DNA from 2 places in the Cytobacillus sp. FSL M8-0252 genome. Region 2 is predicted to be linked to the other one. Evidence: a T-box and tRNA genes for the amino acid it is inferred to sense, from the RefSeq annotation. Region 2 holds a T-box; the other holds one or more tRNA genes.
What was found. The T-box of region 2 lies ahead of alaS (alanine--tRNA ligase). A T-box ahead of a tRNA ligase gene usually reads a tRNA of that ligase, here a tRNA-Ala.
Positions count from the first base shown of each region.

Region 1: it has a tRNA-Ala gene. The T-box ahead of alaS (alanine--tRNA ligase) is inferred to sense a tRNA for this amino acid. The anticodon was not compared.

Region 1 covers NZ_JBBOWZ010000001.1:3,770,275-3,786,308, reverse strand. The annotation lists gene MKX83_RS19105 (Ger(x)C family spore germination protein) at 1-134, opposite strand, end outside; gene MKX83_RS19100 (hypothetical protein) at 394-618, opposite strand; gene MKX83_RS19095 (hypothetical protein) at 730-951, opposite strand; gene MKX83_RS19090 (winged helix-turn-helix transcriptional regulator) at 1,613-1,996, opposite strand; gene MKX83_RS19085 (SDR family oxidoreductase) at 2,135-3,004, shown strand; gene MKX83_RS19080 (GNAT family N-acetyltransferase) at 3,126-3,650, opposite strand; gene MKX83_RS19075 (SRPBCC family protein) at 4,216-4,716, opposite strand; gene MKX83_RS19070 (DinB family protein) at 5,014-5,484, opposite strand; tRNA gene MKX83_RS19065 (tRNA-Ala) at 6,031-6,103, opposite strand; gene MKX83_RS19060 (MgtC/SapB family protein) at 6,165-6,860, opposite strand; gene MKX83_RS19055 (DMT family transporter) at 6,987-7,862, shown strand; rRNA gene MKX83_RS19050 (16S ribosomal RNA) at 8,660-10,208, shown strand; rRNA gene MKX83_RS19045 (23S ribosomal RNA) at 10,535-13,467, shown strand; rRNA gene rrf (5S ribosomal RNA) at 13,779-13,896, shown strand; tRNA gene MKX83_RS19035 (tRNA-Val) at 13,906-13,981, shown strand; tRNA gene MKX83_RS19030 (tRNA-Thr) at 13,998-14,073, shown strand; tRNA gene MKX83_RS19025 (tRNA-Lys) at 14,088-14,163, shown strand; tRNA gene MKX83_RS19020 (tRNA-Leu) at 14,181-14,265, shown strand; tRNA gene MKX83_RS19015 (tRNA-Gly) at 14,285-14,359, shown strand; tRNA gene MKX83_RS19010 (tRNA-Leu) at 14,366-14,454, shown strand; tRNA gene MKX83_RS19005 (tRNA-Arg) at 14,471-14,544, shown strand; tRNA gene MKX83_RS19000 (tRNA-Pro) at 14,553-14,629, shown strand; tRNA gene MKX83_RS18995 (tRNA-Ala) at 14,653-14,728, shown strand; tRNA gene MKX83_RS18990 (tRNA-Met) at 14,754-14,830, shown strand; tRNA gene MKX83_RS18985 (tRNA-Ile) at 14,844-14,920, shown strand; tRNA gene MKX83_RS18980 (tRNA-Ser) at 14,927-15,019, shown strand; tRNA gene MKX83_RS18975 (tRNA-Met) at 15,033-15,106, shown strand; tRNA gene MKX83_RS18970 (tRNA-Asp) at 15,110-15,186, shown strand; tRNA gene MKX83_RS18965 (tRNA-Phe) at 15,206-15,278, shown strand; tRNA gene MKX83_RS18960 (tRNA-His) at 15,288-15,363, shown strand; tRNA gene MKX83_RS18955 (tRNA-Gly) at 15,366-15,436, shown strand; tRNA gene MKX83_RS18950 (tRNA-Ile) at 15,444-15,520, shown strand; tRNA gene MKX83_RS18945 (tRNA-Asn) at 15,531-15,605, shown strand; tRNA gene MKX83_RS18940 (tRNA-Ser) at 15,609-15,699, shown strand; tRNA gene MKX83_RS18935 (tRNA-Glu) at 15,703-15,774, shown strand; gene glgB (1,4-alpha-glucan branching enzyme) at 15,954-16,034, shown strand, end outside.
Region 2 covers NZ_JBBOWZ010000001.1:3,316,627-3,332,660, reverse strand. The annotation lists gene MKX83_RS16785 (ABC transporter ATP-binding protein) at 1-329, shown strand, start outside; gene MKX83_RS16780 (ABC transporter ATP-binding protein) at 339-1,259, shown strand; gene MKX83_RS16775 (ABC transporter permease) at 1,263-2,219, shown strand; gene MKX83_RS16770 (polysaccharide deacetylase family protein) at 2,302-3,051, shown strand; gene MKX83_RS16765 (replication-associated recombination protein A) at 3,226-4,491, opposite strand; gene MKX83_RS16760 (YczE/YyaS/YitT family protein) at 4,730-5,389, shown strand; gene cymR (cysteine metabolism transcriptional regulator CymR) at 5,442-5,861, shown strand; gene MKX83_RS16750 (cysteine desulfurase family protein) at 5,886-7,028, shown strand; gene mnmA (tRNA 2-thiouridine(34) synthase MnmA) at 7,058-8,173, shown strand; gene MKX83_RS16740 (tetratricopeptide repeat protein) at 8,472-9,125, shown strand; gene recD2 (SF1B family DNA helicase RecD2) at 9,168-11,567, shown strand; gene MKX83_RS16730 (PRC-barrel domain-containing protein) at 11,699-12,169, shown strand; gene MKX83_RS16725 (hypothetical protein) at 12,189-12,380, shown strand; gene MKX83_RS16720 (DUF3918 family protein) at 12,406-12,537, shown strand; gene MKX83_RS16715 (AI-2E family transporter) at 12,684-13,760, shown strand; T-box leader at 13,850-14,056, shown strand; gene alaS (alanine--tRNA ligase) at 14,111-16,034, shown strand, end outside.

The DNA.
Region 1 (16,034 bases), 450 kb from region 2:
AAGAATTGAACATATACCACATATTCTTCGTCAATAAAGTCAACACCAAAACCAATGGCGTATGCTTGATATTGAATTTCTACAGGCTTTTGACATCCACTTAACAAAAGAAACATAATCATGGTAATGAGGATCCTCTTAATTTTAACTCTCCCCTTTAAGGTATACTATCTTAACTTAGAGTGACGTTAAATGGACTTAAGTATTCATAAATTATAAAGTCATTTACATATTTCATGCTCTTTACCAGGTATGCTTTTGTATTTAATCTCAGAATTATGTGCTTCGAAGTAGATGTATATTTTAATTAACCAATGTATCTGCGAGCACAGGATGAATTACAGATTATGTATAATGTCTCTTAAAAAACAGCCCACTGATGTGGGCTGTGCTTCAATATAATGGTTGTTGGTTATGACAGGATGGAAACCCACTTATATCTTGAATCATATGAAAATCATATTGTTTTAATGCGAATTGGGATTGATATAAATATTCAATCACTAATAATTTTCTTTGAGATGTACCACAAAGTTTCCCTGATGTCCCTTGACCATTGGTGAATGAGATACCAATTGGTTGGCCAATTAAATAATTAATTTTATGTTGCCATGGCATGGTGATATCACTCCTTCAAAGCATCTTATGATTTTGAAGGGATTGGGTGCATGTATGAGCTGTATTAAAGAATTATTAAGTTTATTTAAAAAAGCACCCAAATGAAGGTGCCTACTTAAAAAATTGATGGAAACCTAATTCCATAGGTATTAACCAAATAAAAAAACCTAATAAGGCTATTGGCCCGATAAAAAAATTGTAGAGTTTAACTGGCAATAGTTTAAAAAGCAAAAATCGATAAATGAAAGCTACACCAAACATTGTAATAAACAGAATTAGCAATGGTCCAATAAATTGCATGTAGTTAAATTCTATCCCCTTAAAAATATCCATATGGATCCTCCTTATATACATCGTGGGTATATTTTACTATAAGATGAAAAGTTTTGAAAAGAGGATACACAATTTTATGGTGCTGCTTTATTCTCTAATTGCTTGAAGACAAAACGTATAGCTCTAGTCGTTTAGGAATCTTGTTTCCCTTTGTTGGAGTAATCCTTATTGAATTGAAGATTGCCGGAAGGGGTATAGCTGTAACTTCTCCAATCAAATACGTTCTCCGAGAGGGAGCAAGAGAATATGGAATGTTAGAAAAAACACAGAAGCTCCAATCATTTATAACGTTTTGACCAGATGAAAATCAATGAAGCATCCTTTTAAGGGTTATCTTCTGAATTTTAAAAATCCATTTCTAAATACGTAGTTGATAGAAGGTGAATAATTTAGAGATTTAATTGGTTGGTGCTTATTAATCTTATATAGGAGGATGTTTTTAATAGATGTTAAGAATCTTAAATGTATGAAAAAAACCGAAGAAATCGGTTTGATTAGCGCTTATGAGTGAATATTAAAGAGAGCCCTCTTGATATTGAGGGCTATACAAATTTTAAACACCTTTAAGTAGTATTTAGATTTTTTTAAATAAACAATACTAGGTGCTGTTTTTTTTATATGGTAGCCTGGTTTAGTTCTTTCGTAAGTTAGTAAGAGTTCATTAATACTTAGATTTTTCATTCATCTCTATTTTTTTATTTAGCAAATCTTTACCCCAGGTTTGCATTGCTTCTAAAATAGGTATAAATTTTCGCCCCTGTTCGGTTAATGAATATTCTACTTTTGGTGGTACAACTTTATAAACTTCTCTGTGTACTAGGTTGTCCTCTTCAAGTTCTCTCAATTGTCTTGTTAAGATTCCTTTTGATATTCCAGGTAACATTCTCAATAATTCATTAAACCTAATGATATTATTTTGGCTTAAATGCCATAAAATCACGATTTTCCATCTGCCCGCAATTGCATTTTGGGTGACTGTTAATGGACAGATTTCTTGTTGTATTTCCTCAGTGATTGATTCATCTTGATAACTAAAACGTGCCATAATAAAACCTCCTTTTTCTCTAGGTGCTATTTTTATGACTATGTTATTAAAATGTGCCTACTTACATAAATCCTATATAACAAATAGTATAGATATTAGAATTAAAAATCAAAAATACACCATAGTGGAGGAGTTTCTATGAAAGTTTTAATAACTGGGGCAACTGGAAATTTAGGTTCTAAAGTTGTAGAATATTTACTTGCCAAATTATCAGTAGAAGAAGTAGTTGTTGGTGTACGTGACGACAAGTCTCAAAAAGCAATGGGTTATAATAAAAAAGGCTTGGAAGTGCGAGTGGCGGATTTTGAAAAGAAAGATACCCTAATTACTGCATTTAAAGATATAGATCGAGTATTTGTTATATCAACATTTGGTGATTATGAAACGGTTATGCGACAACATTTAAATGCAGTTGAAGCTGCCAAAGAAACAAACGTAAAACAAATTATTTATCCAAGTGTTACTAGATCAGAAGAAAATGATTTCTTCCTAGCAGTTCTTCATAGAGCACGTGAAATAGCTATTATTGAATCAGGTATCCCTTATGTAATTCTACGTAACAACTGGTATATAGAAAATGAGCTTAATACAATCCAAGGTTGTATGGATGGTGCCCCTTGGGTAACTTCTGCAGGTGAGGGGAAAATCGGTTGGGTATACCGACCAGATTTAGCTGAAGCAGCTGCAAATATTTTAGTAGAAGATGGTCATGAAAATAACATTTATGAACTTTCTGGTGAAAATTTAACACACCAGCAATTTGTTGATATATTAAATCAAGTAACAGGTAAGGAAGTTCCTTTAGTAGCAGTAGACGATGCTTCTTTTGAAAAAATGTTAAAAGATGCCGGAGTACCAGAAGCTTACCACCCTATGTTGGTAATGACTCAAAAAGGGATACGTGAAGGTGGCTTAGAATCCACACATTCCGATTTGGAATTCTTATTAAAACGTCCTGCTACATCATTGAGGCAAGCTCTTTTAAAATTATTAATAACTACTAAATAGGTCAATTAAATTTTCTGCAAAAACAAACAAAAATTTTATACCACTAAATGAACTTGCACTTATGTTAAAAAGCCTTTCCAGTTGGAAGGGCTTTTTAACATAAGTCACCATTATAAGTCAGTTACTTCAAATCGGAAGTTAACATGCCATACACAATACTATCTGTCCATTCATTTTTATTCCAAAAATCTTGTATGAAATGTGCTTCCTTTCTCATACCAATTCTTTCACATAATTTTTGTGAAGCTATATTTCGTGCATCTAGATTAGCCTGTATACGATGTACATTAAATTCATCAAATAATTTATAGACCAAACTACTTACTGCTTCTGTTGCCAAACCTCTACCAGCAACTTCATTTGAAAAACTATAACCAATCTCAACAGTATCTTTCATTTCTGTATACCATACGGATAAATCACCAACTACTATATTCTTGTATATAACTGCCAAACTTAACATGGATTCTTTAGTGAGTGCACAGTTTGCTAACTTTTTATCAAACCTTTTATTCATATCTTCGTCAGTCCACTTCTCATGTAATAAGAACTTACAAGTATCATCATTATTATAAATAGCAAATACATCCTGTAAATCATTACGCTTAAAAGGTCTGATTAGTAGTCTTTCTGTTGTGATATTCAAGTTAGTTCTTCCCCCTTGCTTTTATTCTACAAACATTTCTTATAGTATCTAGCCTCCTTTTATATGTTACCTTAAATACATATTTCACCATAGTAAATGAATAGCCTCTTCACCTAAATTCTCCGTTTCTTTAAGGAAAACCCTTCATTAACTCCTTAAATAAGTACATTTATAATAGGAGTGCTTAAAAGATGTTGGGATACATTCTCATCTTTAAGATGTAATTATATTGTTGCATCAATTATTGTTTACATCGATAAAAATACTAATGTTTAGAAACAAGAAATTTAAAAAGATGCAATGAGGAAGAAGTTTCTGAATAAAAATAAGCCCTTCTTAATGGAGGGGGCTTTTTAACTAAAGCACCTCTAGCCATTGAAACTGGCTCAATAAATGAAAGTCCCAACACCAATTATACAGTTGGGACTTTTAATACCTTATTTTACAAATGGAAATTTCCTGCTCTTTTTACAACCTTATGACCCCAAAATTGCTACTCCGTAATTCTAGACACCTTTTACAGTTCTTTTAGATTAAGTAAAACCTCTGTTAGCTTTTATTTTTATTAAAATGATGGATATGTAATTTTTCCTGTTTCTACTAATTCCTTCAAACCTAAGAACATATAATGCCAACCTTGTTCGGTCTCTTTTTTCCAATCTTCATGTGCTTTTTGAATATCTGCAGTAGTCCAATCTTTTTCATGGATTACGTTAATTTCTTGTGTGAAAATCATTTCACAGCCAGATTCAAGCGATTCGATTTCCACTGTAATGTCGTCTTCTAAATCACTAAATTGAGGCATTTTGAATGTGAAAACAAGTTTCGCTGGTGGTTCAACCAATTTGTATTCTCCAATAGCTCGATAATCTTTCCCATCCCGATGATCCACAACTTCCCATGTTCCACCTACACGAGGATTACTCTTTGCCACTTTATTTGTATTTTCCATGGTGAACATCCATTTCTTAATCGTGTCTGCTTTAGTCCACGCGTCAAATACTTTTTCTGCTGGAACATTAAATTTGCGTTTCATATTAAGGGTTGTTATTGATGTTTTTGCCATCTGAACCATCCTCTCAACGATTATTATTCTTTTGATTCATTCTTACGTCTTTACTACTTGAAACGTTGCTCTTATATACGAAAGTGGCCTTTCAAAAAAATAGTATAACCAATATTGGATAATATTACAAAACCATCAATGGTTAAATCTCGATACTTTTTCTTGAGAACGTCAGAATGAAAGCAGGATATCAAGAAGTTATCATTTCAGCCAATTTTCAAAGACTTTGTAGCCATCAATTTGTATTCATTCTCTACACCATACGTATCAGCGAGTTGTTGATAACACCAATGAGACTTAATCCCATATATGGATTCTAGGTATTCCTGCTGATCTTAAGTAATCCAATAACTGACCGGTATGAACAGATTCATGATAAGCAATTCGTAATAGCATGTCACCTAAATCTCGTATGTAACCTGCATCGGAACGGTCAATTTTTATATTAAATAGGTCTTCTTCTGAAAATGATTTAATTGTATTTATAAATTGCTGTCTATATGGTTCAGCAAAATCCAATTCTGCATTTACAGAAGTGAAAGGACGATTTTCGAATGGAGAATTGAATTTGGACAAACTCCTTCTATTTTTAATTGCTAGGTGATAATAATGTTCGCTTTCTAACACATGCCTAATCATTTCTAGGCATGTCAAGGCTTCATCATCAGGCTTCCATTCTAGCTTATCTTGAGGAATAGATGTCCAGACCTTAATACTTCTTCTTCTAATTTCGTTGAAGTTTAAAATAATTAAATTAACTGAGTTCATAATATCCTCCTTGAAAATTATATCTTTAATATACACGAATAAACGTTCGTGTTAAAGAGGATTAGTTGAGCATTTAAAAAACAAGATTAGAGGAGTGATGTAGAAGTAAGTGGAAGAATAAGAGAATAAGGCACAGGAGCTGCATTTAACAACGGACTTACTAGCCTTATTCAGTCAAATGAGGTACAGAATTACCATGGAATATGACAATACCATTTAGTGCATTCTTGTGGTTTTACTTCACCTGCAGCAGAAGCAGGAGAAACAATTGTTAAGGTGAGTATATTCAGGATCTTTATAATCGAGTTAGTAACTTATGGAACCGATTCATTTTCTGTCCAACCCTGCTCCTCTCTAATAACATCTTCATCTTCTGGGTTTACAGCATGTACTTTAATGGCAACCCCTGTTTTCAGAATGTTTGCACTTGATTATGTGCTTATACAATTTATGTGATGCTTCTAAAGGTGTTGAATGAGGTTTGTAGTGGGGGAGGATAATTAGACAAAAATAAAAGAAGCCCTGATAAATCAAGGCTTCTTGGTATGGAGAATAGGGGGATCGAACCCCTGACCTCATCGCTGCCAGCGATGCGCTCTCCCAGCTGAGCTAATCCCCCGCTAGATATATTGAAATTATAGCGGGAGAATGAATATTTTTCAATAGTCAAAAATAAAAAATTAGTGCAAGCTTTCTATTTCCATCGACTTTACTCCCGGCACTTGAGAAATTGTATGATAAAAGTCAGTTGTTTTTTTACGATAATCTACTGCAATAGTTAAATAAACTTGTGGGTAGCCCTCTTCAGTATCTTTAATTCTCATCCTGCGAATAGCCGCTTGCTGCTCTTTAATGGTATGAATAATAGTCGTGATCTGTTCCTTCGTTTCAACTGCCATTTTCATCGTAATCTCTTTTTCTCGTAGTTGTCTTGGGCCAATAAGCCCTAATAAGTAGGGAACAACTTCAACTGAAATAATAAGTAATACGACGCCTGCAACAGCCTCCATATAATATCCAGCTCCAACAGCGATACCAATTCCAGCTGCGCCCCAAATTAAGGCGGCGGTTGTAAGGCCGGAAATACTATCATTCCCTCTCCTCAATATGACCCCTGCACCAAGAAAGCCAATTCCTGATACAATTTGAGCTGCTAAACGTAAAGGATCCATTGTAATATTAATATCGTCATTACCTGGAAATATGTATGCTGATTCTATTGACACAATAGTGAGAAGACAGCTAACGATTGAAATGACTAGGCTTGTTTTTAAGCCAACTGGTTTACGTTTTAGTTCTCTTTCTAGTCCTATAATAAGACCAAGCACAGCTGAAATCCCTAACTTCATTAGGACATCCATTTCTAATCCGTACATAATATCGCCTGCTTTATCATTTAATAAATTTTAAATAAGTTACCTTTACTATAGGTTTAAGGTGTAAAATAGTCTATACCTAAATATCAATATATAGAGACAAGGTGATAGCATGGGGTAGTTAAGATGAATCCGCTTTTTGTATTAGCTATAGGAGTTGTTTCAGTTTCAACTTCAGCCATTTTTGTAAAGTTGATTTCAGCTCCCCCTGGTATTATTGCTTTTTATCGTCTCCTTTTTTCAGTCGTGCTTATGATGCCAATCTTTCTTTTAAAATATGTTCATGAAATTCGTCATATTACAAGCAAGGATTGGCTGTTTTCTATCATTGCGGGTATTTTTTTAGCTTTCCATTTTATTTTATGGTTTGAGTCTCTTCAATACACATCGGTTGCTAGCTCGACTGTGTTAGTTGCCTTACAACCGATTTTTGCATTTATAGGTACTTATCTCTTCTTTAAAGAAAAAACTTCTTGGAAATCCATTTTGTCAACTATAACTGCGATAGGCGGTTGTATCATTATTAGCTGGGGTGATTTTCTACTAAGTGAAAAGGCGCTCTATGGAGATTTGTTAGCACTCATCGCCTGTGGGCTAGTAACAGGGTATTTACTGTTTGGGCAGACCGTCCGTCAAAGAGTATCCCTGATTACTTATACATTTATTGTATACAGTATTAGCACATTGACACTTTTTATCTATGTCATGCTTAACAAACAACCTTTGTATCCTTATCAAGTAAATGACTGGATTTTTTTAATTCTCTTAGCACTTTTTCCAACATTATTAGGCCATACATTATTTAATTGGTCTGTAAAGTATTTAAGTACTTCTGTTATTTCGATGGCTACTTTGTTTGAACCTGTGGGTGCAGCCATTTTAGCTTATTTTGTACTACAAGAAAGAATAGCTTGGTCACAAATTTTGGGTGGGCTATTTGTTATAGTAGGGCTATCTTCCTTTTTAATAGATGAAAGAAGAAGAAGAAAGAAACGATTATAGGCAAATAATGAAGATCAAGTTTAGAAAATGAAGCAAAAGGTGAGCCAAGAATGAGCTCACCTTTTTTATATAAATAAATAGGATAATCTACTAAAAATAAATGCAGCTGTTACGGTGAAGATGAAAGTTCCTCCATAAACTTTACCTGGTGAATTAGCGATGCGAATACCTTCCACATAAGCGAATGAAAATAAAAAAAGGGCCATAATTACTGATACGTATAGTGCTACATCTTCCAGCTCTATTCACACCTTTCATATATAATAGAATGAGATTAGTAGATTATATGACCCATTCTCAACTTTATGACAAATATTTATGATAAGGATGAAGAGAAAGAGAGATTACTTATTGAGTTAAGACGGGAGCTTAGAAGAAGGGAAGAATGATTGAAGAGTATCTGAAGAGTATCTATATATAAGTAAAGCAAAAGATAATTAATAGTTTCTTGTGGTTATCAATTAATGGAAACGCTTAACTATATGATAGTTACGATACTTAATAAAAATATGAAAAACTTGATTAAAACTTTTAAAATTATATTGCAAACACTTTTTAATCATGATATAGTTATTTTTGTTCCCGATAAAAGAAAAATTTACTAATTTAATCACTTAAATTATTTTAAAAAAATAGTTGACGTGATGAAGACGGGATGTTATGATAATAAAGTCGCTTTTAAAGCGAACGAGATTGTTCTTTGAAAACTGAACGAACATAAAACGTCAAGCGTAATTCTAAAAAGCTGATTTATCAGCAACAAAGCACCATAGGTGCAAATGAGCTAATCAAACACTTTATTGGAGAGTTTGATCCTGGCTCAGGACGAACGCTGGCGGCGTGCCTAATACATGCAAGTCGAGCGAATCTGAGGGAGCTTGCTCCCAAAGATTAGCGGCGGACGGGTGAGTAACACGTGGGCAACCTGCCTGTAAGACTGGGATAACTCCGGGAAACCGGGGCTAATACCGGATAATATCTATTTATACATATAATTAGATTGAAAGATGGTTCTGCTATCACTTACAGATGGGCCCGCGGCGCATTAGCTAGTTGGTGAGGTAACGGCTCACCAAGGCGACGATGCGTAGCCGACCTGAGAGGGTGATCGGCCACACTGGGACTGAGACACGGCCCAGACTCCTACGGGAGGCAGCAGTAGGGAATCTTCCGCAATGGACGAAAGTCTGACGGAGCAACGCCGCGTGAGTGATGAAGGTTTTCGGATCGTAAAACTCTGTTGTTAGGGAAGAACAAGTATCGGAGTAACTGCCGGTACCTTGACGGTACCTAACCAGAAAGCCACGGCTAACTACGTGCCAGCAGCCGCGGTAATACGTAGGTGGCAAGCGTTGTCCGGAATTATTGGGCGTAAAGCGCGCGCAGGCGGTTCCTTAAGTCTGATGTGAAAGCCCACGGCTCAACCGTGGAGGGTCATTGGAAACTGGGGAACTTGAGTGCAGAAGAGGAAAGTGGAATTCCAAGTGTAGCGGTGAAATGCGTAGAGATTTGGAGGAACACCAGTGGCGAAGGCGACTTTCTGGTCTGTAACTGACGCTGAGGCGCGAAAGCGTGGGGAGCAAACAGGATTAGATACCCTGGTAGTCCACGCCGTAAACGATGAGTGCTAAGTGTTAGAGGGTTTCCGCCCTTTAGTGCTGCAGCAAACGCATTAAGCACTCCGCCTGGGGAGTACGACCGCAAGGTTGAAACTCAAAGGAATTGACGGGGGCCCGCACAAGCGGTGGAGCATGTGGTTTAATTCGAAGCAACGCGAAGAACCTTACCAGGTCTTGACATCCTCTGACAATCCTAGAGATAGGACTTTCCCCTTCGGGGGACAGAGTGACAGGTGGTGCATGGTTGTCGTCAGCTCGTGTCGTGAGATGTTGGGTTAAGTCCCGCAACGAGCGCAACCCTTGATCTTAGTTGCCAGCATTTAGTTGGGCACTCTAAGGTGACTGCCGGTGACAAACCGGAGGAAGGTGGGGATGACGTCAAATCATCATGCCCCTTATGACCTGGGCTACACACGTGCTACAATGGATGGTACAAAGGGCTGCAAGACCGCGAGGTTTAGCCAATCCCATAAAACCATTCTCAGTTCGGATTGTAGGCTGCAACTCGCCTACATGAAGCCGGAATCGCTAGTAATCGCGGATCAGCATGCCGCGGTGAATACGTTCCCGGGCCTTGTACACACCGCCCGTCACACCACGAGAGTTTGTAACACCCGAAGTCGGTGGGGTAACCTTTTGGAGCCAGCCGCCTAAGGTGGGACAGATGATTGGGGTGAAGTCGTAACAAGGTAGCCGTATCGGAAGGTGCGGCTGGATCACCTCCTTTCTAAGGAATATACGGAATTAACTTGATGTTAGACTGTTCGTTCAGTTTTGAGAGTATAATCTCTCAATTCAATCGTTCTTTGAAAACTAGATAATGTAATGAAGAAGATTACCGAGTAATCGCCACCTTAGTTATTTTTTCTCTCTATATATTATAGATTGATTTAAAATACTAAACTTTTTTAATAAACACAACCGAGAGGCTTGTGAGAAGCAAGCAGTTCAAGGAAGCGAGCGAGGAAACACCGGAGTGTGCGTCTTGTGCACATGAGGATGTTGACGAGTGAGCTGACGCCGAAATGCGTAGCTTATCGCAAGCCGAACAATGGTTAAGTTAATAAGGGCGCACGGTGAATGCCTTGGCACTAGGAGCCGATGAAGGACGGGACTAACACCGATATGCTTCGGGGAGCTGTAAGTAAGCTTTGATCCGGAGATTTCCGAATGGGGAAACCCCCTATCCGTTATGGGATAGGATCCATACCTGAATACATAGGGTATGGAAGGCAGACCCGGGGAACTGAAACATCTAAGTACCCGGAGGAAGAGAAAGCAAACGCGATTCCCTGAGTAGCGGCGAGCGAAACGGGATTAGCCCAAACCAAGAGGCTTGCCTCTTGGGGTTGTAGGACATTCTATACGGAGTTACAAAGGAACGAGATAGACGAAGAGGTCTGGAAAGGCCCGCCATAGGAGGTAAAAGCCCTGTAGTTGAAACTTCGTTCCCTCCAGAGTGGATCCTGAGTACGGCGGGACACGAGAAATCCCGTCGGAAGCAGGGAGGACCATCTCCCAAGGCTAAATACTCCCTAGTGACCGATAGTGAACCAGTACCGTGAGGGAAAGGTGAAAAGCACCCCGGAAGGGGAGTGAAAGAGATCCTGAAACCGTGTGCCTACAAGTAGTTAGAGCCCGTTAATGGGTGATAGCGTGCCTTTTGTAGAATGAACCGGCGAGTTACGATTACATGCGAGGTTAAGTTGGACAGACGGAGCCGTAGCGAAAGCGAGTCTGAATAGGGCGAATGAGTATGTGGTCGTAGACCCGAAACCAGGTGATCTACCCATGTCCAGGGTGAAGTCCAGGTAACACTGGATGGAGGCCCGAACCCACGTACGTTGAAAAGTGCGGGGATGAGGTGTGGGTAGCGGAGAAATTCCAATCGAACTTGGAGATAGCTGGTTCTCTCCGAAATAGCTTTAGGGCTAGCCTCATGCGTAAGAATCTTGGAGGTAGAGCACTGTTTGGACTAGGGGCCCTCATCGGGTTACCGAATTCAGACAAACTCCGAATGCCAAAGATTTATCCATGGGAGTCAGACTGCGAGTGATAAGATCCGTAGTCAAGAGGGAAACAGCCCAGACCACCAGCTAAGGTCCCAAAGTATACGTTAAGTGGAAAAGGATGTGGAGTTGCTTAGACAACCAGGATGTTGGCTTAGAAGCAGCCACCATTTAAAGAGTGCGTAATAGCTCACTGGTCGAGTGACTCCGCGCCGAAAATGTACCGGGGCTAAACGTATCACCGAAGCTGTGGATTGAACATCGTTGATGTTCAGTGGTAGGAGAGCGTTCTAAGGGCGTTGAAGCTAGACCGTAAGGACTGGTGGAGCGCTTAGAAGTGAGAATGCCGGTATGAGTAGCGAAAGATGGGTGAGAATCCCATCCACCGAATGCCTAAGGTTTCCTGAGGAAGGCTCGTCCGCTCAGGGTTAGTCGGGACCTAAGCCGAGGCTGAAAAGCGTAGGCGATGGACAACAGGTTGATATTCCTGTACCACCGTATTCTGTTTGAGTGATGGGGGGACGCAGGAGGATAGGGTAAGCGCACTATTGGATGTGCGTCTAAGCAGTTAGAGGGACCATGAGGCAAATCCCATGGTCATATACCTTGAGCTGTGATAGCGAGGGAAATTTAGTACCGAAGTTCTTGATTCCACACTGCCAAGAAAAGCCTCTAGCGAGGAATAAGGTGCCCGTACCGCAAACCGACACAGGTAGGCGAGGAGAGAATCCTAAGGTGAGCGAGAGAACTCTCGTTAAGGAACTCGGCAAAATGACCCCGTAACTTCGGGAGAAGGGGTGCTCATTAGGGTGTTAAAGCCTTGATGAGCCGCAGTGAATAGGCCCAGGCGACTGTTTAGCAAAAACACAGGTCTCTGCGAAGCCGCAAGGCGAAGTATAGGGGCTGACGCCTGCCCGGTGCTGGAAGGTTAAGAGGAGAGGTTAGCTCACGCGAAGCTTTGAATCGAAGCCCCAGTAAACGGCGGCCGTAACTATAACGGTCCTAAGGTAGCGAAATTCCTTGTCGGGTAAGTTCCGACCCGCACGAAAGGCGTAACGATCTGGGCACTGTCTCAACGAGAGACTCGGTGAAATTATAGTACCTGTGAAGATGCAGGTTACCCGCGACAGGACGGAAAGACCCCGTGGAGCTTTACTGTAGCCTGATATTGAATTTTGGTACAGCTTGTACAGGATAGGTAGGAGCCTTAGAAGCCGGAGCGCTAGCTTCGGTGGAGGCGTCGGTGGGATACTACCCTGGCTGTATTGAAATTCTAACCCACATCCCTTATCGGGATGGGAGACAGTGTCAGGTGGGCAGTTTGACTGGGGCGGTCGCCTCCTAAAGAGTAACGGAGGCGCCCAAAGGTTCCCTCAGAATGGTTGGAAATCATTCGTAGAGTGTAAAGGCACAAGGGAGCTTGACTGCGAGACCTACAAGTCGAGCAGGGACGAAAGTCGGGCTTAGTGATCCGGTGGTTCCGCATGGAAGGGCCATCGCTCAACGGATAAAAGCTACCCCGGGGATAACAGGCTTATCTCCCCCAAGAGTCCACATCGACGGGGAGGTTTGGCACCTCGATGTCGGCTCATCGCATCCTGGGGCTGTAGTCGGTCCCAAGGGTTGGGCTGTTCGCCCATTAAAGCGGTACGCGAGCTGGGTTCAGAACGTCGTGAGACAGTTCGGTCCCTATCCGTCGTGGGCGCAGGAAATTTGAGAGGAGCTGTCCTTAGTACGAGAGGACCGGGATGGACGCACCGCTGGTGTACCAGTTGTCTTGCCAAAGGCATCGCTGGGTAGCTATGTGCGGAAGGGATAAGTGCTGAAAGCATCTAAGCATGAAGCCCCCCTCGAGATGAGATTTCCCATAGCGCAAGCTAGTAAGATCCCTGAAAGATGATCAGGTTGATAGGTTAGAGGTGGAAGTGTGGCGACACATGTAGCTGACTAATACTAATCGATCGAGGACTTAACCAAAAACGAAAAGCGAAAGCGCCTTGCACAGGTGCGACAAGCATAAGACAGATTTGACAGGAGGTTGTTCTTTAACCTCATGACAAATTTGACTTATGACCTCGAGCACCTAGGCGCTGTGGCTGGACAATACGAAATGCGGGCGGCTCCAAGCCGCCGCAGCTAGACAGCACTACGTAAGTAGTCGCATCAGCAACGCATAGGCGATTACTCATAAATATCTTCTTCAACATTACCTAGTTTTCAGAGAATGATTTAAAATTTCTCTTGAAAATATTATTAAAGACGTTATAATAATATATGTCTTTAAAAAGTCCGGTGGCGATAGCGAGAAGGTCACACCCGTTCCCATACCGAACACGGAAGTTAAGCTTCTAAAGCGCCGATGGTAGTTAGGGGCTGTCCCCTTGTGAGAGTAGGACGTTGCCGGGCATACATATTGGAGGATTAGCTCAGCTGGGAGAGCATCTGCCTTACAAGCAGAGGGTCGGCGGTTCGATCCCGTCATCCTCCACCATTTTTTGTGTGTATTTGCCGGCCTAGCTCAATTGGTAGAGCAACTGACTTGTAATCAGTAGGTTGGGGGTTCAAGTCCTCTGGCCGGCACCACTCGTGCTTTGTACGAGCCATTAGCTCAGTTGGTAGAGCATCTGACTTTTAATCAGAGGGTCGAAGGTTCGAGTCCTTCATGGCTCACCATTTGATCATTTTAATATGCGGGTGTGGCGGAATTGGCAGACGCACCAGACTTAGGATCTGGCGCCGCAAGGCGTGGGGGTTCGACTCCCTTCACCCGCACCATTTTTCATTTTAAATATTTGCGGAAGTAGTTCAGTGGTAGAACATCACCTTGCCAAGGTGAGGGTCGCGGGTTCGAATCCCGTCTTCCGCTCCAATATGTGCCGGGGTGGCGGAACTGGCAGACGCACAGGACTTAAAATCCTGCGGTAGGTGACTACCGTACCGGTTCGATTCCGGTCCTCGGCACCATTCTTTTTAAAATTAAGCGCCCGTAGCTCAATTGGATAGAGCGTTTGACTACGGATCAAAAGGTTAGGGGTTCGACTCCTCTCGGGCGCGTTTTGTATCGGGAAGTAGCTCAGCTTGGTAGAGCACTTGGTTTGGGACCAAGGGGTCGCAGGTTCGAATCCTGTCTTCCCGACCACTAGATATACATATATATTTTTAGGGGCCTTAGCTCAGCTGGGAGAGCGCCTGCTTTGCACGCAGGAGGTCAGCGGTTCGATCCCGCTAGGCTCCACCAATTAATTTTATACAATATATTCTATGGCGGTGTAGCTCAGCTGGCTAGAGCGTACGGTTCATACCCGTGAGGTCGGGGGTTCGATCCCCTCCGCCGCTACCATAGATAGAATGATGGACCTTTAGCTCAGCTGGTTAGAGCAGACGGCTCATAACCGTCCGGTCGTAGGTTCGAGTCCTACAAGGTCCACCATTATTCGGAGGAATACCCAAGTCTGGCTGAAGGGATCGGTCTTGAAAACCGACAGGGGTGTTAAAGCCCGCGGGGGTTCGAATCCCTCTTCCTCCGCCATTCATATTATTATCGCGGGGTGGAGCAGTCCGGTAGCTCGTCGGGCTCATAACCCGAAGGTCGCAGGTTCAAATCCTGCCCCCGCAATCTGGTCCGGTAGTTCAGTTGGTTAGAATGCCTGCCTGTCACGCAGGAGGTCGCGGGTTCGAGTCCCGTCCGGACCGCCATTTACATATTTATTATTTTGGCTCAGTAGCTCAGTCGGTAGAGCAAAGGACTGAAAATCCTTGTGTCGGCGGTTCGATTCCGTCCTGAGCCATCTTTTATGGCGGTTGTGGCGAAGTGGTTAACGCATCGGATTGTGGTTCCGACATTCGTGGGTTCGATTCCCATCAGCCGCCCCATTGCGGGTGTAGTTTAGTGGTAAAACCTCAGCCTTCCAAGCTGATGATGAGGGTTCGATTCCCTTCACCCGCTTAAATAGGGGCCTATAGCTCAGCTGGTTAGAGCGCACGCCTGATAAGCGTGAGGTCGATGGTTCGAGTCCATTTAGGCCCACCATTTATATTATTCCGCAGTAGCTCAGTGGTAGAGCATTCGGCTGTTAACCGAACGGTCGTAGGTTCGAATCCTACCTGCGGAGCCATATGGAGAAGTACTCAAGTGGCTGAAGAGGCGCCCCTGCTAAGGGTGTAGGTCGGGCAACCGGCGCGAGGGTTCAAATCCCTCCTTCTCCGCCAGTTGGCCCCTTGGTCAAGCGGTTAAGACACCGCCCTTTCACGGCGGTAACACGGGTTCGAATCCCGTAGGGGTCATAAAAAAGAAGCTGTCAACATAAGTTGACAGTTTCTTTTTTATGTGGCTAACACTTTTTGGATGTTATATTATCTGTCATTAGATGTCAAAATAATTTGAAAAATAACAAGGGATTTTTATACTTAAGACGAATTATTTAAGAAAGAGTAATGTAATACAAGGAGTGGAATGAATTAAGATGAATACAACTGCATACCCCACTGAATTCGAAATGCACTTGTTTCATGAAGGAAGCTTATTTAAGGCATACGAACTGTTT
Region 2 (16,034 bases):
TTAGGTCATTATCGAAAGGAAACCGTGGACGGTTAAAGTTAGTATTGGCTCTTGCTAGAAGAGCACCTATTCTACTTTTAGATGAACCATTTTCTGGATTAGATCCAATGGTTCGGGATTCGTTGGTTCAAGGATTATTAAGCTTTATTGATTTTGAGAAACAAACAGTGCTAATGGCCACACATGAAATAGAAGAAGTTGAAACAGTCCTTGACGAATTGATTATGATAGAAGATGGGAAATTTCTTGGTCAGTATCATGTAGAAACAATAAGAGAAGAAAAAGGGCTGTCTATCAAAGAATGGATGAAAGAAACATATAAGGGGTGAGGGAAAGAAATGAAAGCAGTAGTTAAAATTGAAAATGTAACAAAGATCATTAAAAAGAGAAAAATTATTGATTCCTTAAATTTTGAAGTAATGGAAGGAGAGGTTTTTGGGTTTCTAGGCCCTAATGGTGCGGGTAAAACAACCACTATTCGGATGATTGTTGGCTTAATTGGCATTAGTGAAGGTGATATTAAAATTCTTGACAATAGTGTGCAAACAAACTTTGAGAAGGCAATCCAACATGTAGGAGCGATTGTTGAAAATCCAGAAATGTATAAATTTATGAGTGGATATCAAAATCTCCTCCATTACGCAAAAATGGCAGAGGGAATTACAAAAGAAAAAATTATGGAGACAGTAGAGTTTGTTGGTTTGACTGAGAGAATACATGATAAGGTGAAGACTTATTCTTTAGGTATGCGGCAACGACTAGGGTTAGCTCAATGTTTGTTACATGACCCTAAAGTGTTAATTCTGGATGAACCAACAAATGGATTAGACCCCGCTGGTATTCGTGAAATCCGTGACCATGTAAGGAAGTTAGCAAGAGAAAGAGGAATGGCAGTCATTGTATCTAGTCATCTACTATCAGAAATGGAAATGATGTGTGATCGAGTCGGTATTATTCAAAAAGGTAAATTAATTACGATTCAGTCTGTCCATGAGCAAGTAGAAGGAGGAGCAAAGGAATATGAAATTGACGTCGATCATCCAACAGAAGCAATGTTTGCTGTCAATAGATTAATTCCACAACAGCAAGCAGAGGTGAAGGGAAATACGCTTATGCTGCGAGCACAAAAAGAGGATATCCCTTTATTGGTGAAAGAGTGGGTTCATGATGGAATTAATATATATCGTATTCAAGAAACGACGAAAACGTTGGAAGACCGCTTTCTTGAAGTGACAACACTACAGAAGGAGGCGGAATAAGCGATGTTCTCATTAATTAGAAACGAATGGGTGAAAATCTTTAAACGAAGTGGCACTTATGTAATGATTGGCATTCTTCTTTTTATCGTTGCTGTAGCAGGTGCTTTTATGAAATACCAAGATGTACAAGGATCAGTCCCTCCAAATGAGCAATGGCAAAAAGGGTTACAAATGGAGATAGACTCCTATGAGAAGGAGCTGGAGAATTCCGGAGATATGCTTCCAGAGGATGTAAAAGAAAGCTATGAAAAGATCATTGCCATTAATGAGTATCGCATCGAAAACAATATATCACCAAATGGAGATTACGAGGCACTGAGTTTTATATCTGATATGTCTTCGCTAATAGATTTTGCCGGTTTGTTTATGATTATTATTGCTGGAGGGATTGTAGCAAGTGAATTTAATTGGGGAACGATTAAACTGCTACTCATTCGCCCAATTACTAGAAGTAAAATTCTTCTCTCCAAGTACATAACTGTGCTGTTATTTGGTTTCAGTTTGCTCTTTTTACTTTTCATGTTCTCTGGCATATTAGGCCTCGTTCTATTTGGTTTAGGTGGTAGTGAACCGTATCTCTTATATCAAGATGGAGTAGTAAAAGAACAGTCAATGATTTTGCATTTAATCAATGTGTATAGTTTATCATCCATCCAAAACATTATGCTAGCAACGATGGCCTTTATGATTTCATCAGCATTCAGAAGTAGTTCATTAGCAATTGGTTTATCTATTTTCCTTATGTTTGCTGGTGGGCAAATTACTCACCTCATTGCGATGAAGTATGATTGGGCGAAATATAGTTTATTTGCTAATACCGATCTGTTTCAGTACTTTGAAGGAACACCGATGTTACCAGGAATGACGTTAACTTTTTCCGTTATCATGTTGATTGTTTATTTTCTGATATTCCAAATCATTGCATTTATCATATTTAAGAAAAGAGATATAGCTGGATAAAATCTAGAAGCTGCTGGAAATTTCCGGCAGCTTATTTTTATGGGTGAAATGGTCACAATAATCATTGAAGGAGTGTGGGGTCATGAGAATAAAGTGGTTTTTTCTCGTCTTTATAATGATTTTATTTATACCATTTCGTATTAGCGAGGCTTCGATTAAGGAAAGAGATGAATATGAACAATTGGGCCTAGCCATTTGGGATTTTTGCCAAATGAAAGGAAATTATGTAGCACTTACATTTGATGATGGACCAGATCCTGTATACACGCCGCAAATCTTAGATTTATTAAAAAAGTATCAAGTAAAGGCGACTTTCTTTGTCGTGGGGAAAAAAGCAAAGGATTTCCCTGAGGTGATACAGCGTATAAATAAAGAAGGTCATGAAATTGCTAATCATACGTATAACCACGGATATGATGTTTTAATTAAAGAAGATAAATTGACAGAAGAACTTATAAAGACAGAGGAGGTTGTGAAAGCCATTACTTCTAAATCAATGACGTTATATCGACCAGTTGGAGGAATATACAATGATACTATTATGAATACAGCTACAAAACAAGGTTATTTAGTAACGATGTGGTCTTGGCATCAAGATCCTAAAGATTGGATGAACCCTGGTGTTTATCCTATTTTTCATCACGTATCTACTGCGATGAAACCTGGAGATATAATTGTTTTACATGATGCTGGTGGTGATCGTTCACAGACAGTGTTTGCACTAGAGGAAATCTTGAAAACAATGAAAAATATTAAATTTAAAGGGGTAACTGTGTCCGAGCTTATTTTACTTTCACAAGAAATTCCAACAACTATCTTCGATGCAAAATAACAGGTTTTCTATTTTTTTTGAGTGGAAATATGATGAAAAGATATGTTCTGCCTTACTTATCAGAGTGACAAGAGATAGATAAGGCATTGCCAAGTATTTTGTTGTTAACAAATGAGGAAAATCCACTCAAACATTTAGAACTGAGTGGATTTACTATCTTTTTTAGCTAGAATCTTACTGTTGTAGCCGTTTGTAAACATTGGAAAGAGCTTCTTCAAATTTACCGTTCGTTTTTGGCTCATAATAAGTTTTCTGCTTAATGTTATTAGGCAAGTATTGTTGCTTTACCCATCCATTTTCATAATCATGCGGGTATTGATAGTCAATGCCTCTACCTAATTCTTTCGCCCCTTTATAATGGGCGTCTTTTAGGTGATCTGGAACTTCACCGCTAATGCCTGCACGTATATCTGATAAAGCACGGTCAATCGCCATAATAGCTGAATTAGATTTCGGTGAAAGGCATAGCTCAATCACTGCATTAGCTAACGGAATTCTTGCTTCAGGGAAACCTAACCGCTCTGCTGATTCAATGGCTGATAATGTTCTTTGTCCAGCTTGGGGGGAGGCAAGTCCGATATCTTCATAAGCGATAACCAATAGTCTTCTTGTAATACTAACCATATCTCCTGCCTCAATTAATCTGCCTAAATAATGAAGGGAGGCATTCACGTCACTTCCACGAATGGATTTTTGAAATCCAGATAAAACATCGTAATGTGCATCACCATCTTTGTCATGTGCCATACTCTTTTTTTGCATGCATTCTTCGGCAGCTGAAAGTGTGATGAGGATAGTACCTGAGTCATCTGGTTCAGTTGAAAGCACTGCCAATTCAAGCGCATTTAGCGAACTACGAACATCGCCTCCAGATGCAGTTGCAAAGTGAGTTAATGCCTCATCTTCTATGTCTATTGTCTTATTACCCAGCCCTCTATCTTCATCAGCAATAGCTACTTTTAATGCCGTTTTAATCTCTTCCACTTCTAATGGCTTTAGTTCGAAAATTTGACATCGACTTCTGATGGCGGGGTTAATTGCATGATAAGGATTGCTAGTAGTAGCACCTATTAAGGTAATCATGCCATTTTCTAAATAAGGTAAAAGAAAATCCTGTTTTGCTTTATCTAAGCGATGAACCTCATCTAATAATAAAATAACCTTACCTGACATCTTTGCTTCGGCTGCTACGACTTCCATATCCTTTTTATTATTTGTCACTGCGTTTAAAGTGCGAAAAGCGAATTTAGTACTACCAGCTATTGCACTAGCAATAGAGGTTTTTCCAATTCCTGGTGGTCCGTATAATATCATCGATGATAGTTGTTTCGCTTTTACCATTCTATGAATAATTTTACCTTCTCCCACGAGGTGTTGTTGACCAATAATTTCATTGATTGTTCTTGGTCTCATTCGAAAAGCTAACGGTTTGATACTCAACTATATCACTCCTAATTAGATAAGAGGCTTATCCTGTTCCTTTTGATAACATATCATAAAATTAAAATAGCTAAAATGATTAACGCTTGCAAATGTGCTATAATAGCAAGGTCTATTTATATGTTGTGAAGAAAAATGTTTTTAACCTATCCAACTACTTATTAAAGAGTATTCTACCATTTAATGGAGGGCGTAAGAAATAAGATTAAAAATAATCTATCCTGTGAGGGCTTGTCAAATGATCAATAATAATAAAATAGGGCAAACAGGACCGAGGTTTATTATCTATTTACTCGGTTTATTAGTAATGAGTTTAGGAATTGTACTCCTTATTGTTGCAGATTTAGGCGCAACACCTTGGGACGTATTGCATGTAGGTTTGTATTATCAATTAGGGTTATCAATTGGCACCTGGTCTATTATTGTTGGTATTCTTGTACTTGCCATTGCGGCAATCATTGGTAAAGAGATGCCAAAAGCAGGTGCTTATCTTAATATGATTCTTATTGGAATCTTTATTGATTTGTATTTATTATTACCGTTTATGACCACTCCTGAAACGATTTGGGGAAAGTTCATTATGTTTGCTTGTGGTCTTTTAATTAATTGTTATGGTATGGGCTTGTATATATCAGCTCGTTTAGGTACTGGGCCACGGGATAGTTTAATGATGGCATTAATGAATCGAACAGGTTGGAAAGTTGCCTATATAAGGTCAAGTATGGAAATTATTGTGTTAGTTATCGGTTGGCAGCTTGGCGGTCCTGTTTTTTGGGGGACAATCGTTTTAAGCTTGGCTACTGGTCCAATAGTCGGTGCAGCATTACCACAATGTCAACGATTTACGAATAAGTTACTTGCACGAATGAAGGAAAGAAAAGTATCGATTGCCTCATAACAGGTAACGATGGAATTTATAGAGAGAATAAAGATGAATAGAGGTGTCGGGAATGAAAATATCGACAAAAGGTCGTTACGGATTAACGATTATGATAGAACTCGCTAAGAAATATGGGGAAGGTCCCGTTTCATTAAAAACAATTGCACAAGCAAATGATTTATCAGAACACTATTTAGAACAATTAATTGCTCCTTTAAGAAATGCTGGTTTTGTGAAAAGTATAAGAGGAGCTTATGGCGGATATATACTTGGAGATGAGCCATCAAAGATCACTTCAGGCGATATTATTCGCGTATTAGAGGGTCCGATTAGTCCAGTTGAAGGGATAGAAAATGAAGAACCAGCTAAAAGAGAATTATGGATGCGTATACGTGACGCAGTGAAAGAGGTATTGGATAATACAACGATTGAGGATTTAGCAAACCATAAAGATAATGGTGAATCCGATGCTTATATGTTTTATATTTAACAGATTGGCAAGAAGGTGAAAAAAGTGGAAAGAATTTATTTGGATCATGCGGCAACAAGTCCGATGCATCCTCAAGTAATTGAAGTAATGATGCGAATGATGCAAGAGGATTACGGAAATCCATCAAGCATTCATTCTTTTGGTAGAGAAGCAAGACAAGTACTTGATCGGGCAAGAGAAGTAATGGCATCAAGTATTGGAGCTATTGCAAACGAGATTATTTTCACAAGTGGTGGAACCGAATCCGATAATCATGCTATTTTTGGAGTAGCTCGAGCGAATCAAAATAAAGGTAAGCATATCATCACTTCAGAAATTGAACATCATGCAGTACTACATGCGTGCGAAGAGCTTGAAAGAGAAGGATTTGAAGTAACATATTTACCAGTCAACAATGAAGGGGTCATTGAGGTAGACACTGTTAAGAAAGCGTTACGAGATGATACAATTTTAGTTACCATCATGTATGCGAATAATGAAGTTGGTACCATTCAGCCCATCGCTGAGATAGGTAAACTGCTCGTTAATCATCAAGCAGTCTTTCATACAGATGCGGTACAAGCTTATGGCCTATTGCCTATAGATGTGAATGAAGCAAATATTGACTTACTTTCTGTTTCAGCTCACAAAATAAATGGTCCAAAAGGTATTGGATTTCTATATTGCCGGAAAGACATTTCCCTTCCTTCAAGATTGTTTGGGGGCGAGCAAGAAAGAAAGCGTAGAGCTGGAACGGAAAACGTACCTGCCATTGCTGGTTTTTTAGAAGCAGTGAAAGTAAGTCAACAAAATAGAGGGGCTAAAAGTACGCACTTTCAACAATTAAGAGAAATGTTCTTGCAAACATTGATAGAAAATGGAATAAAGTTTAAGCAAAACAGTTCGCTTGCTGAAACACTTCCTCATGTATTAAACTTAAGCTTTCCAGGAACAAATGTGGAAGCTATGCTTGTTAATTTGGATTTGGTAGGGATTGCCGCATCTAGTGGTTCTGCATGTACAGCAGGATCTATAGACCCATCGCATGTACTGGTCGCGATGTTTGGTAAAGGAGATGAGCGGTTAGCTAACTCTATAAGGTTCAGCTTTGGCTATGGTAATACATTAGAACAAGCAGGTGTAGCTGGAAAAGAAGTAAGTAAAATCGTGCAACGATTTCAGGCATAAATAAAGTATAGCAAAGAGAGGTGAAGACAATGACAAAAGCGCCAAAAGATACGCGAGTTGTTGTTGGGATGTCCGGTGGCGTTGATTCATCGGTAGCTGCACTCCTTCTCAAAGAACAAGGCTATGATGTCATCGGCATTTTTATGAAAAACTGGGATGACACCGATGAAAACGGTGTATGTACAGCGACGGAAGACTATGAAGATGTAATCCGCGTATGTAATCAAATCGGTATTCCATACTATGCTGTCAACTTTGAGAAGCAATATTGGGATAAAGTGTTCACCTACTTTCTTGAAGAATATAAAGCAGGTAGAACACCGAACCCCGATGTCATGTGCAATAAGGAAATAAAATTTAAAGCGTTTCTAGAACATGCGATGCATTTAGGTGCTGATTATTTAGCAACTGGTCATTATGCGCGTGTAGAAGAAAGAGACGGCGAAGTAAAAATGCTTCGTGGCCTTGATGAAAACAAAGATCAAACGTATTTCCTTAATCAGCTTTCGCAAGATCAATTAAAAAAAGTAATGTTCCCAATCGGCAATATTAAAAAGTCAGAGGTAAGGGAAATTGCGGCAAAAGCAAATTTAGCAACAGCTACTAAGAAGGATAGTACAGGTATTTGTTTTATTGGTGAAAGAAACTTTAAAGAATTCCTAGGTAACTACTTACCAGCTCAACCAGGTAATATGGAGACATTTGATGGTAAAGTAGTCGGTAAGCATGATGGTTTAATGTATTATACAATTGGTCAAAGACATGGTTTAGGGATCGGTGGCGCAGGTGAGCCTTGGTTTGCGATTGGTAAGGACTTGAAAAGGAATGTTCTTTATGTAGGACAAGGCTTTCACCATGAAAAATTATATTCCGATTCCCTTGTAGCTGTGAATGTAAGTTGGGTATCTGAAAAAGAAATGCCACAAACATTTGAATGTACAGCTAAATTTAGATATCGTCAGACAGACAATAATGTAACGGTGGAACGCTTAGCGGACAATAAAGTTCGAGTGAAGTTTCATGAGCTAAGTAGAGCGATTACCCCTGGCCAATCAGTTGTTTTTTATAACGGTGACGAATGCTTAGGCGGAGCAACAATTGATGAAGTATATATTAATAGTAATCAACTCACATATGTAGGATAAAAAATCAGGCAAATTGATTGCCTGGTTTTTTATTTTTCCCACGTTTTTATGATAAATCTTCAACAAGTTACTGAGTCTAGAATGGATACGCACAAATGCCGCAAATCATCGAAGTTAACTTTTCTCCTCTCATTCTTTGGAGAAGCTGGAAAATCAAGCCGTGTACCAACTATATTATGTTCAATTCTAAAAACCTAAACAAATTATGCCTGAACGTTTAGCCTGTGAATGAAGTCATAACGAAAAATATGCTATACTATTTCGAAGAGTAAAGAGATAGAAATGGAGTCGATAAATAATGGATAAAAACCAACAAGGTATTCAATATATGCAAGAAGGTAAATGGGAAGAAGCAGCTAAGATTTTTATGGGAGCCATTGATGAAAACCCTGAGGATGCGGTTTCTTATATCAATTTTGGTAATGTTTTATCAGCCGTTGGCGACGGAGAACGAGCATTGAAGTTTTTTCTAAAAGCAATTGAACTTGATGAAAACGCGGGTGTTGCTTATTATAGTGTCGGAAATTTACTTTTTGAAAAAGAACAATTTGACGAGGCTAAAAATATGTTTGAACAAGCGATGCAAAAAGGAATCGACCATGGAGACAATTATTTTATGTTAGGTATTTCCCTTATGCAATTAGAGCAAGGGAAATTAGCATTACCATACTTGCAACGTGCAACTGAATTAAATCCACAGGATGCAGAAGCGGCGTTTCAATATGGTCTTTGCTTAGCGCAATTAGAATTAATAGATGAAGCCATTAAGCAACTACAACAATGTATTGAATTAGATGAGGAACATGCAGATGCTCATTATAATCTCGGTGTCGCTTATGGTTTTAAAGAAGACGTGCAAAAGGCACTCGCTCATTTTAATCGTGCATTGGATATACAACCGGATCATATGCTTGCCGGCTACGGTAAGAAAATGATTGAAAAACAAGCATAAGATAAAAAACAAGATGCGCTTAAAAAGGAAGGAGCATATGGGATGGATGAGCAGAATTCATTAGATTTATTTGCTGAACAAAAAACGTATGTAAAGGGCAAGCATCTTGTGACTATTTTCCATAATGAGAGTAATCTTTATACGGTTTTACGTATTCGGGTGCTAGAGACAAATGCACAATATGAAGAGAAAGAAGCGGTCATTACTGGCTACATACCGAAAATCCATGAAGAGGAGACCTATACATTTTTAGGGGAATGGAAGGAACATCCAAAGTTTGGGTTGCAATTCCATGTAGAGCAGTACAAGAAAGAAATGCCTCAAACAAAAGAAGGTGTCGTTAATTATTTATCAGGTGACCTCTTTAAAGGAATTGGTAAGAAAACGGCACAAAGTATCGTGGACGAGCTTGGAGAAAATGCGATCAATAGCATTTTAAATAATCCTTCATTATTAGATGGGATACCAAAATTAGCAAGTGAAAAAGCGAAAGTTTTATACGACACACTTGTGGAGAATCAAGGAATTGAACAAGTCATGATTCACCTCAATCAACTTGGTTTTGGTCCACAACTATCTATGAAGATTTTTCAAACATATAAAGATCAAGCAATAGATATTTTGCAAAAAAAACCTTATCAACTCGTAGAGGATATTGAAGGGATTGGCTTCCATCGGGCAGATGAGATTGGACAACAAGTGGGAATGTCAGGTAGTCATCCTGACCGTATTAAAGCAGCATGTTTGTATGTGCTTGATAGTGAAAGTGCACAGGCAGGTCACGTATATGCTGAAGCAGAAGAATTACTCCCTGCTGTCAAAAAACTATTAGAGGAAAAAGCGACTGAGGTAATCCCTTACGAGGCGATTAGTGAAGCAATCTTAAAGCTCGGAGAAGAGAGAAAAGTGATTGCAGAAGGACAGCAGTTATATTTACCTTCTCTTTTCTTTTCTGAAAAGGGAATCGTTACAAATATCAAACGTATACTCAATCAAACGGAATTTAATGAACAGTTTCCTGAATCGGAATTCCTCCTTGCTTTGGGACAATTAGAAGAGCGACTTTCGGTACAGTATGCGCCATCTCAAAAAGATGCCATTCAAAAAGCGTTAATGTCGCCAATGATGATCTTAACTGGTGGTCCAGGTACGGGCAAAACAACGGTTATTCAAGGAATTGTTGAATTGTATGGTGAATTACATGGCTGTAGTTTAAATCCGAAAGACTATAAAAAAGAAGAGCCTTTTCCTTTCTTATTAGCTGCACCTACTGGAAGAGCTTCGAAAAGAATGGCAGAATCTACAGGATTACCAGCTGTGACGATTCACAGATTGCTTGGTTGGAATGGAAGTGAGGGTTTTGACCATCATGAAGAAAACCCGCTTGAAGGGAAAATTCTTATTGTTGATGAAACTTCCATGGTTGATATATGGCTAGCCAATCAACTTTTTAAAGCGATCCCTGAAGAAATGCAAGTCATACTTGTTGGTGATGAAGATCAATTACCATCTGTGGGCCCAGGTCAAGTATTAAGAGATTTATTACTTTCTGAACGTATCCCTTCGGTTATGTTGACAGATATTTATAGGCAATCGGAAGGCTCGTCAATTATTGAGTTAGCACATGAAATGAAAAAGGGAAGATTGCCGCAAAATATTACTCAGCAACAAAAAGACCGTTCCTTTTTTCAATGCCAACCAGGTCAAATTGGCACGGTTATCGGGCAAGTAGTGCGAAATGCAAAGAAAAAGGGGTATTTAGCAAAGGATATTCAAGTACTTGCACCGATGTATCGTGGTCCTGCAGGTATTGATCGCCTTAATAAAATGATCCAAGAAATTTTCAACCCTAATGAAGATGGTAGTAGAAAGGAAATTGCTTTTGGTGATGTTGTCTATCGCATTGGAGACAAGGTGTTGCAATTAGTCAATCAACCTGAAAACCACGTTTATAACGGTGATATGGGTGAAATTATTTCCATATTTTATGCAAAAGAGAACACAGAGAAACAAGATATGGTTATTGTTTCTTTTGACGGAGTGGAAGCAACGTATACAAAACAGGATTTAAATCAAATCACTCATGCCTATTGTTGTTCCGTTCATAAGTCACAGGGCAGTGAGTTTCCGATTGTTATTGTTCCGGTCGTTAAAAGTTATTACCGGATGTTACGGAGGAATTTATTATATACTGCCATTACACGAAGCAAGCAGTTCCTTATATTATGCGGTGATGAAGAAGCGTTAAAAATGGGTATACAACGATTGGATGATCAATCGAGGCGATCTAACTTACGATTGAAGTTACAAGATGAAATCTTCGAAGGAGAGACCATTGAAGCTGTAGATGAATCATTAACATATGAAGATTATTTGATGAAAGTCGACCCGTTGATAGGAATGGAAAATATCACACCTTATGATTTTTTAGAGGCTGATTAGACTAAGATGAGAGATTTTTCTCATCTTATTTTTTTACCTATATACATAAAACAAATTGCCAACCTGGAAAAAGAATGACTCGCACCATCTTTGAACAAAATAACAATGTTCAAAGAAGGTGGGAGTAACTTTTGCGAACATTTTCCTTATTAAGAGGCTTGTCGGTAATCGTGTTGAATAACGGTAGGGCAATAGGTGAAGTGAATGATCTCTTCATCTCACCCGAAGGATTAGTGAAGGGACTATGGGTGAAGAACCACTCATTTATTCGTAAATCCTTTTTTCTAGATATTAAAGATGTGTACTCATTTGGTTGGGATGGTGTGATGATTGAGAGTTGTGATGTATTAACAGCTATACCAAAGCATAGTGATTTTACAATTGCTAGTGAAAATCGTCTGGCTGGCCGAATGATGATGACAAGAGAGGGCGATCGCCTAGGACTTCTTCAAGATGTATATTTCAATGAAGAATTGGGCACAATCGTAGGGTATGAACTATCAGATGGCTTCTTTTCTGATGTACTTGAAGGAAAGAAAGTAGTTAAAGCTAGTTGCGCACCAGCGATTGGAAAGGATGCCATTATTGTAAATGTAGAATAAGGTAGGTGTCCTTTCCATGATGCTTCAATGTCCTAATTGTCAAAGCAAAGATGTCGGTAAGATTGGCATAAATCAATATTACTGTTGGAATTGCTTTATCGAACTCTCATTGTCTAAAGGAATTATTCACACTCACCAAGTGGAAGAAGATGGGTCTTTAAGTTCTTTAGATGACTTATTTGATGAAGAAGAGCGTCGTTTTTCTTCATAAAAATTCTTATGAGAGGTGTCATATGATGAATAAAATGTTAACCTCAGCAGCTGTCATAGGCGCAGGTGTAGCTGCATATAGCTATATGCAGAAAAATAACATCGTCTCAAAAAGAGATATGAAAAAAATACAAAGAAAAGTAATGAAAATGTTTTAAATGTTTTGGCGTCCTCAATCAAATAGATTGGGGACGTTTTTTCGTATCTGTGCTATGTCAATAAATGAATCCATTCCGTCCCTTGTTTAACTTGTATGTATAATTCATATGCTCTCTTCTCAAGATAGTAAAGGGAGGCGTAGTGCATGGACGTTCGTATGAAATGGTTGTACCATTTAGGCTTTGTTTTGCTTGTTCTCATTTTACTTTATATCTTTTTTCAATTAAAAGAATTATGGCTCCCTCTTTTAAAATTACTGCTTGTTGTGCTGATTCCGTTTTTACTTGGGGCGTTTTTTACTTATCTCTTACACCCTATTGTTGAAAAGTTACATCAAACGGGTATGCACAGAGGATTAGCAGCTTTAGGAATTTATTTATTATTTTTTGGTGGTGTTGGCTACGGATTGTATAAAGGGATTCCGGCTTTTATTCATCAACTAAATGATTTAGTTGATCATGCGCCAGAGTTTGCCGAGCAATATCGCTCTTTTATTGCTTTGATTCAAGAACGCACATCTGAATGGCCAGAAACATTACAATTACGTGTAGAGGATGGGATTAACAATATTGAAGCAGCATTAGATAAATTATTAACAAAGGCAATTAATATATTGCTTGAGATTCTTAATTATGCTTTAATCATCGCTATTATCCCATTTATCTCCTTTTACCTTTTAAAAGATTATACGGATGTAAAAAAAGCAGTCTGGTACTTAACGCCAAGAAGATGGAGAAAAGAAGCTGTTTTGTTTATAAGAGATGTTGATAAGTCACTCGGAGGTTATATTCGTGGGCAGCTCCTTGTATGTTTAGTAATCGGGGTGATTTCAGCTACTTTATTTTGGGTGTTCGGTATGAAGTATCCATTGTTGCTTGGTTTTATCATTGCAATAACCAATATTATTCCGTATTTTGGTCCAATTATTGGTGCAGTCCCAGCGGTGATTATTGCAGCGACCCTGTCAGTCAAAATGGTGATTATCACATTAATTATTATAGTTGTATTGCAATTTGTGGAAGGGAATATATTATCTCCTTTAATTGTAGGGAAAAGCTTACATATGCACCCCCTCATTATTATGCTTTCATTACTAGCTGGTGGAGAAGCTGGCGGTATCATTGGTTTAATTATGGCTGTTCCGATTTTGGCAATCCTAAAAATTAGTCTTATACATGCACGTAAACTATTAATGAACCGACATAGGGCAGATAAGGTATAGTTTCAGCTGAATTTGTTGATACTGTTAGACATTGATATTGACAAAAGAGCAAAAATCTAGCTATAATTCGACTATATCTATTTAAATAATGTAAGATGTTGATGGAAGAAGTATGTTATAGTCCATTCGAAAGAGAGGAAATTCCATGGCTGAGAGAATTTCTCGATGAAGGATAACAGAAAGCTAATCCGGAGTGCAGTTAACTACTGCCGTTCACCGCGTTAAGGTGCTTTGAGAGGTGAGAGTTTTCTTTCACAATCAGGGTGGTACCGCGAGCTTAAGTCCTCGTCCCTGTATTGGGGATGAGGGCTTTTTTTTATGGTTACATAAATTTTTTAGGAGGTTTTTTTATGAAACATTTAACTGGTGCAGAAATTAGACAAATGTTTTTAGATTTTTTTAAAGAAAAAGGTCACGCAGTGGAACCAAGTGCTTCTTTAGTACCACATGAAGATCCGTCACTACTATGGATTAATAGTGGTGTAGCTACATTGAAGAAATATTTTGATGGTCGAGTGATTCCCGAAAATCCAAGGATCGTTAATGCACAAAAATCAATACGTACCAATGATATCGAAAATGTTGGGAAGACAGCACGTCACCATACATTCTTTGAAATGCTTGGGAATTTTTCTATCGGTGACTACTTTAAAGAAGAAGCGATTCTATATGCTTGGGAATTCTTGACGAGTCCAAAATGGATTGGTTTTGAAGAAGACAAATTATCTGTGACAATCCACCCTGAGGACGATGAAGCGTACAAATTATGGAGAGAAAAAGTAGGTGTACCAGAAGAACGAATTATTCGGTTGGAAGGGAATTTCTGGGATATTGGTGAAGGACCAAGTGGACCGAACACAGAAATTTTCTATGATAGGGGAGAAGAGTATGGTAACGATTTAAATGATCCTGAGCTCTATCCTGGGGGAGAGAACGAACGTTACTTGGAAGTATGGAACCTTGTATTTTCTGAGTTTAACCATAATCCAGATGGAACATATACTCCACTACCAAAGAAAAATATTGATACGGGCATGGGCTTAGAGCGTATGGCTTCAGTTGTGCAAAATGTAAAGACGAATTTTGACACAGATCTATTTATGCCAATCATTAAAGGAACAGAAGATATTTCTGCTGAGAAATATGGAAAAACTGCGGAACAAGATGTCGCATTTAAAGTGATTGCTGACCACATTCGTACAGTAGCATTTGCAATTGGTGATGGTGCTCTTCCATCAAATGAAGGTAGAGGATATGTTCTTAGACGATTATTACGTCGCGCGGTTCGTTATGCGAAACAAATCAATATTCATCGTCCGTTCATGTTTGAGTTAGTACCAGTGGTTGCAGAAATAATGGTTGATTATTATCCACAAGTAAAAGAAAAAACGGCTTTTATTCAAAAAGTCATTAAAAACGAAGAAGAACGCTTCCATGAAACGTTACACGAGGGTTTAGCTATTCTTTCAGAAGTAATGAAAAAAGAAAAAGCTAATGGACATACTGTAATCGATGGAAAAGATGTTTTCCGTCTTTATGATACGTATGGTTTCCCCGTTGAATTAACAGAGGAGTACGCAGAAGAAGAAGGGATGAGCATCGACCATGATGGCTTTGAAAAAGAGATGGAAAATCAGCGTGATCGCGCTCGAGCTGCTCGTCAAGATATAGATAGTATGCAAGTCCAGGATAGTGTCCTAGGTGAAATTACGGTAGACAGTAGGTTTGTTGGGTATGAACAATTGACGATTGATACTGAAGTAGCTGCAATTGTAAGTGGTGGCGAGCTAGTAGACCAAGCTGGTCAAGGCGAAGAGGTTCAATTAATATTGACAGCTACTCCTTTCTATGCTGAAAGTGGTGGGCAAATCGCTGATAAGGGAACTCTAACAGCAAGTGGCGTGAGGGTTGAAATAAAAGATGTGCAAAAAGCTCCAAATGGACAAAACCTCCATCGTGCAGTTGTCACAGAAGGAGAATTAAAAGCTCATTCATCGGTTAAAGCATCTGTAGATTATTTTAATCGTAATAAAATCGTAAAAAATCATACTGCGACACATCTTCTTCACCAAACATTGAAAGATGTATTAGGTACGCATGTAAATCAAGCAGGTTCTCTCGTTGAACCAGATCGACTAAGATTTGACTTTTCTCACTTTGGACAAGTAACAGGAGATGAGTTAGAGAAAATCGAAGCCATTGTTAACGAGAAAATTTGGAATAGCTTAAATGTGCAAATTGACCTGAAAGATATTGAAGAAGCAAAAGCAATGG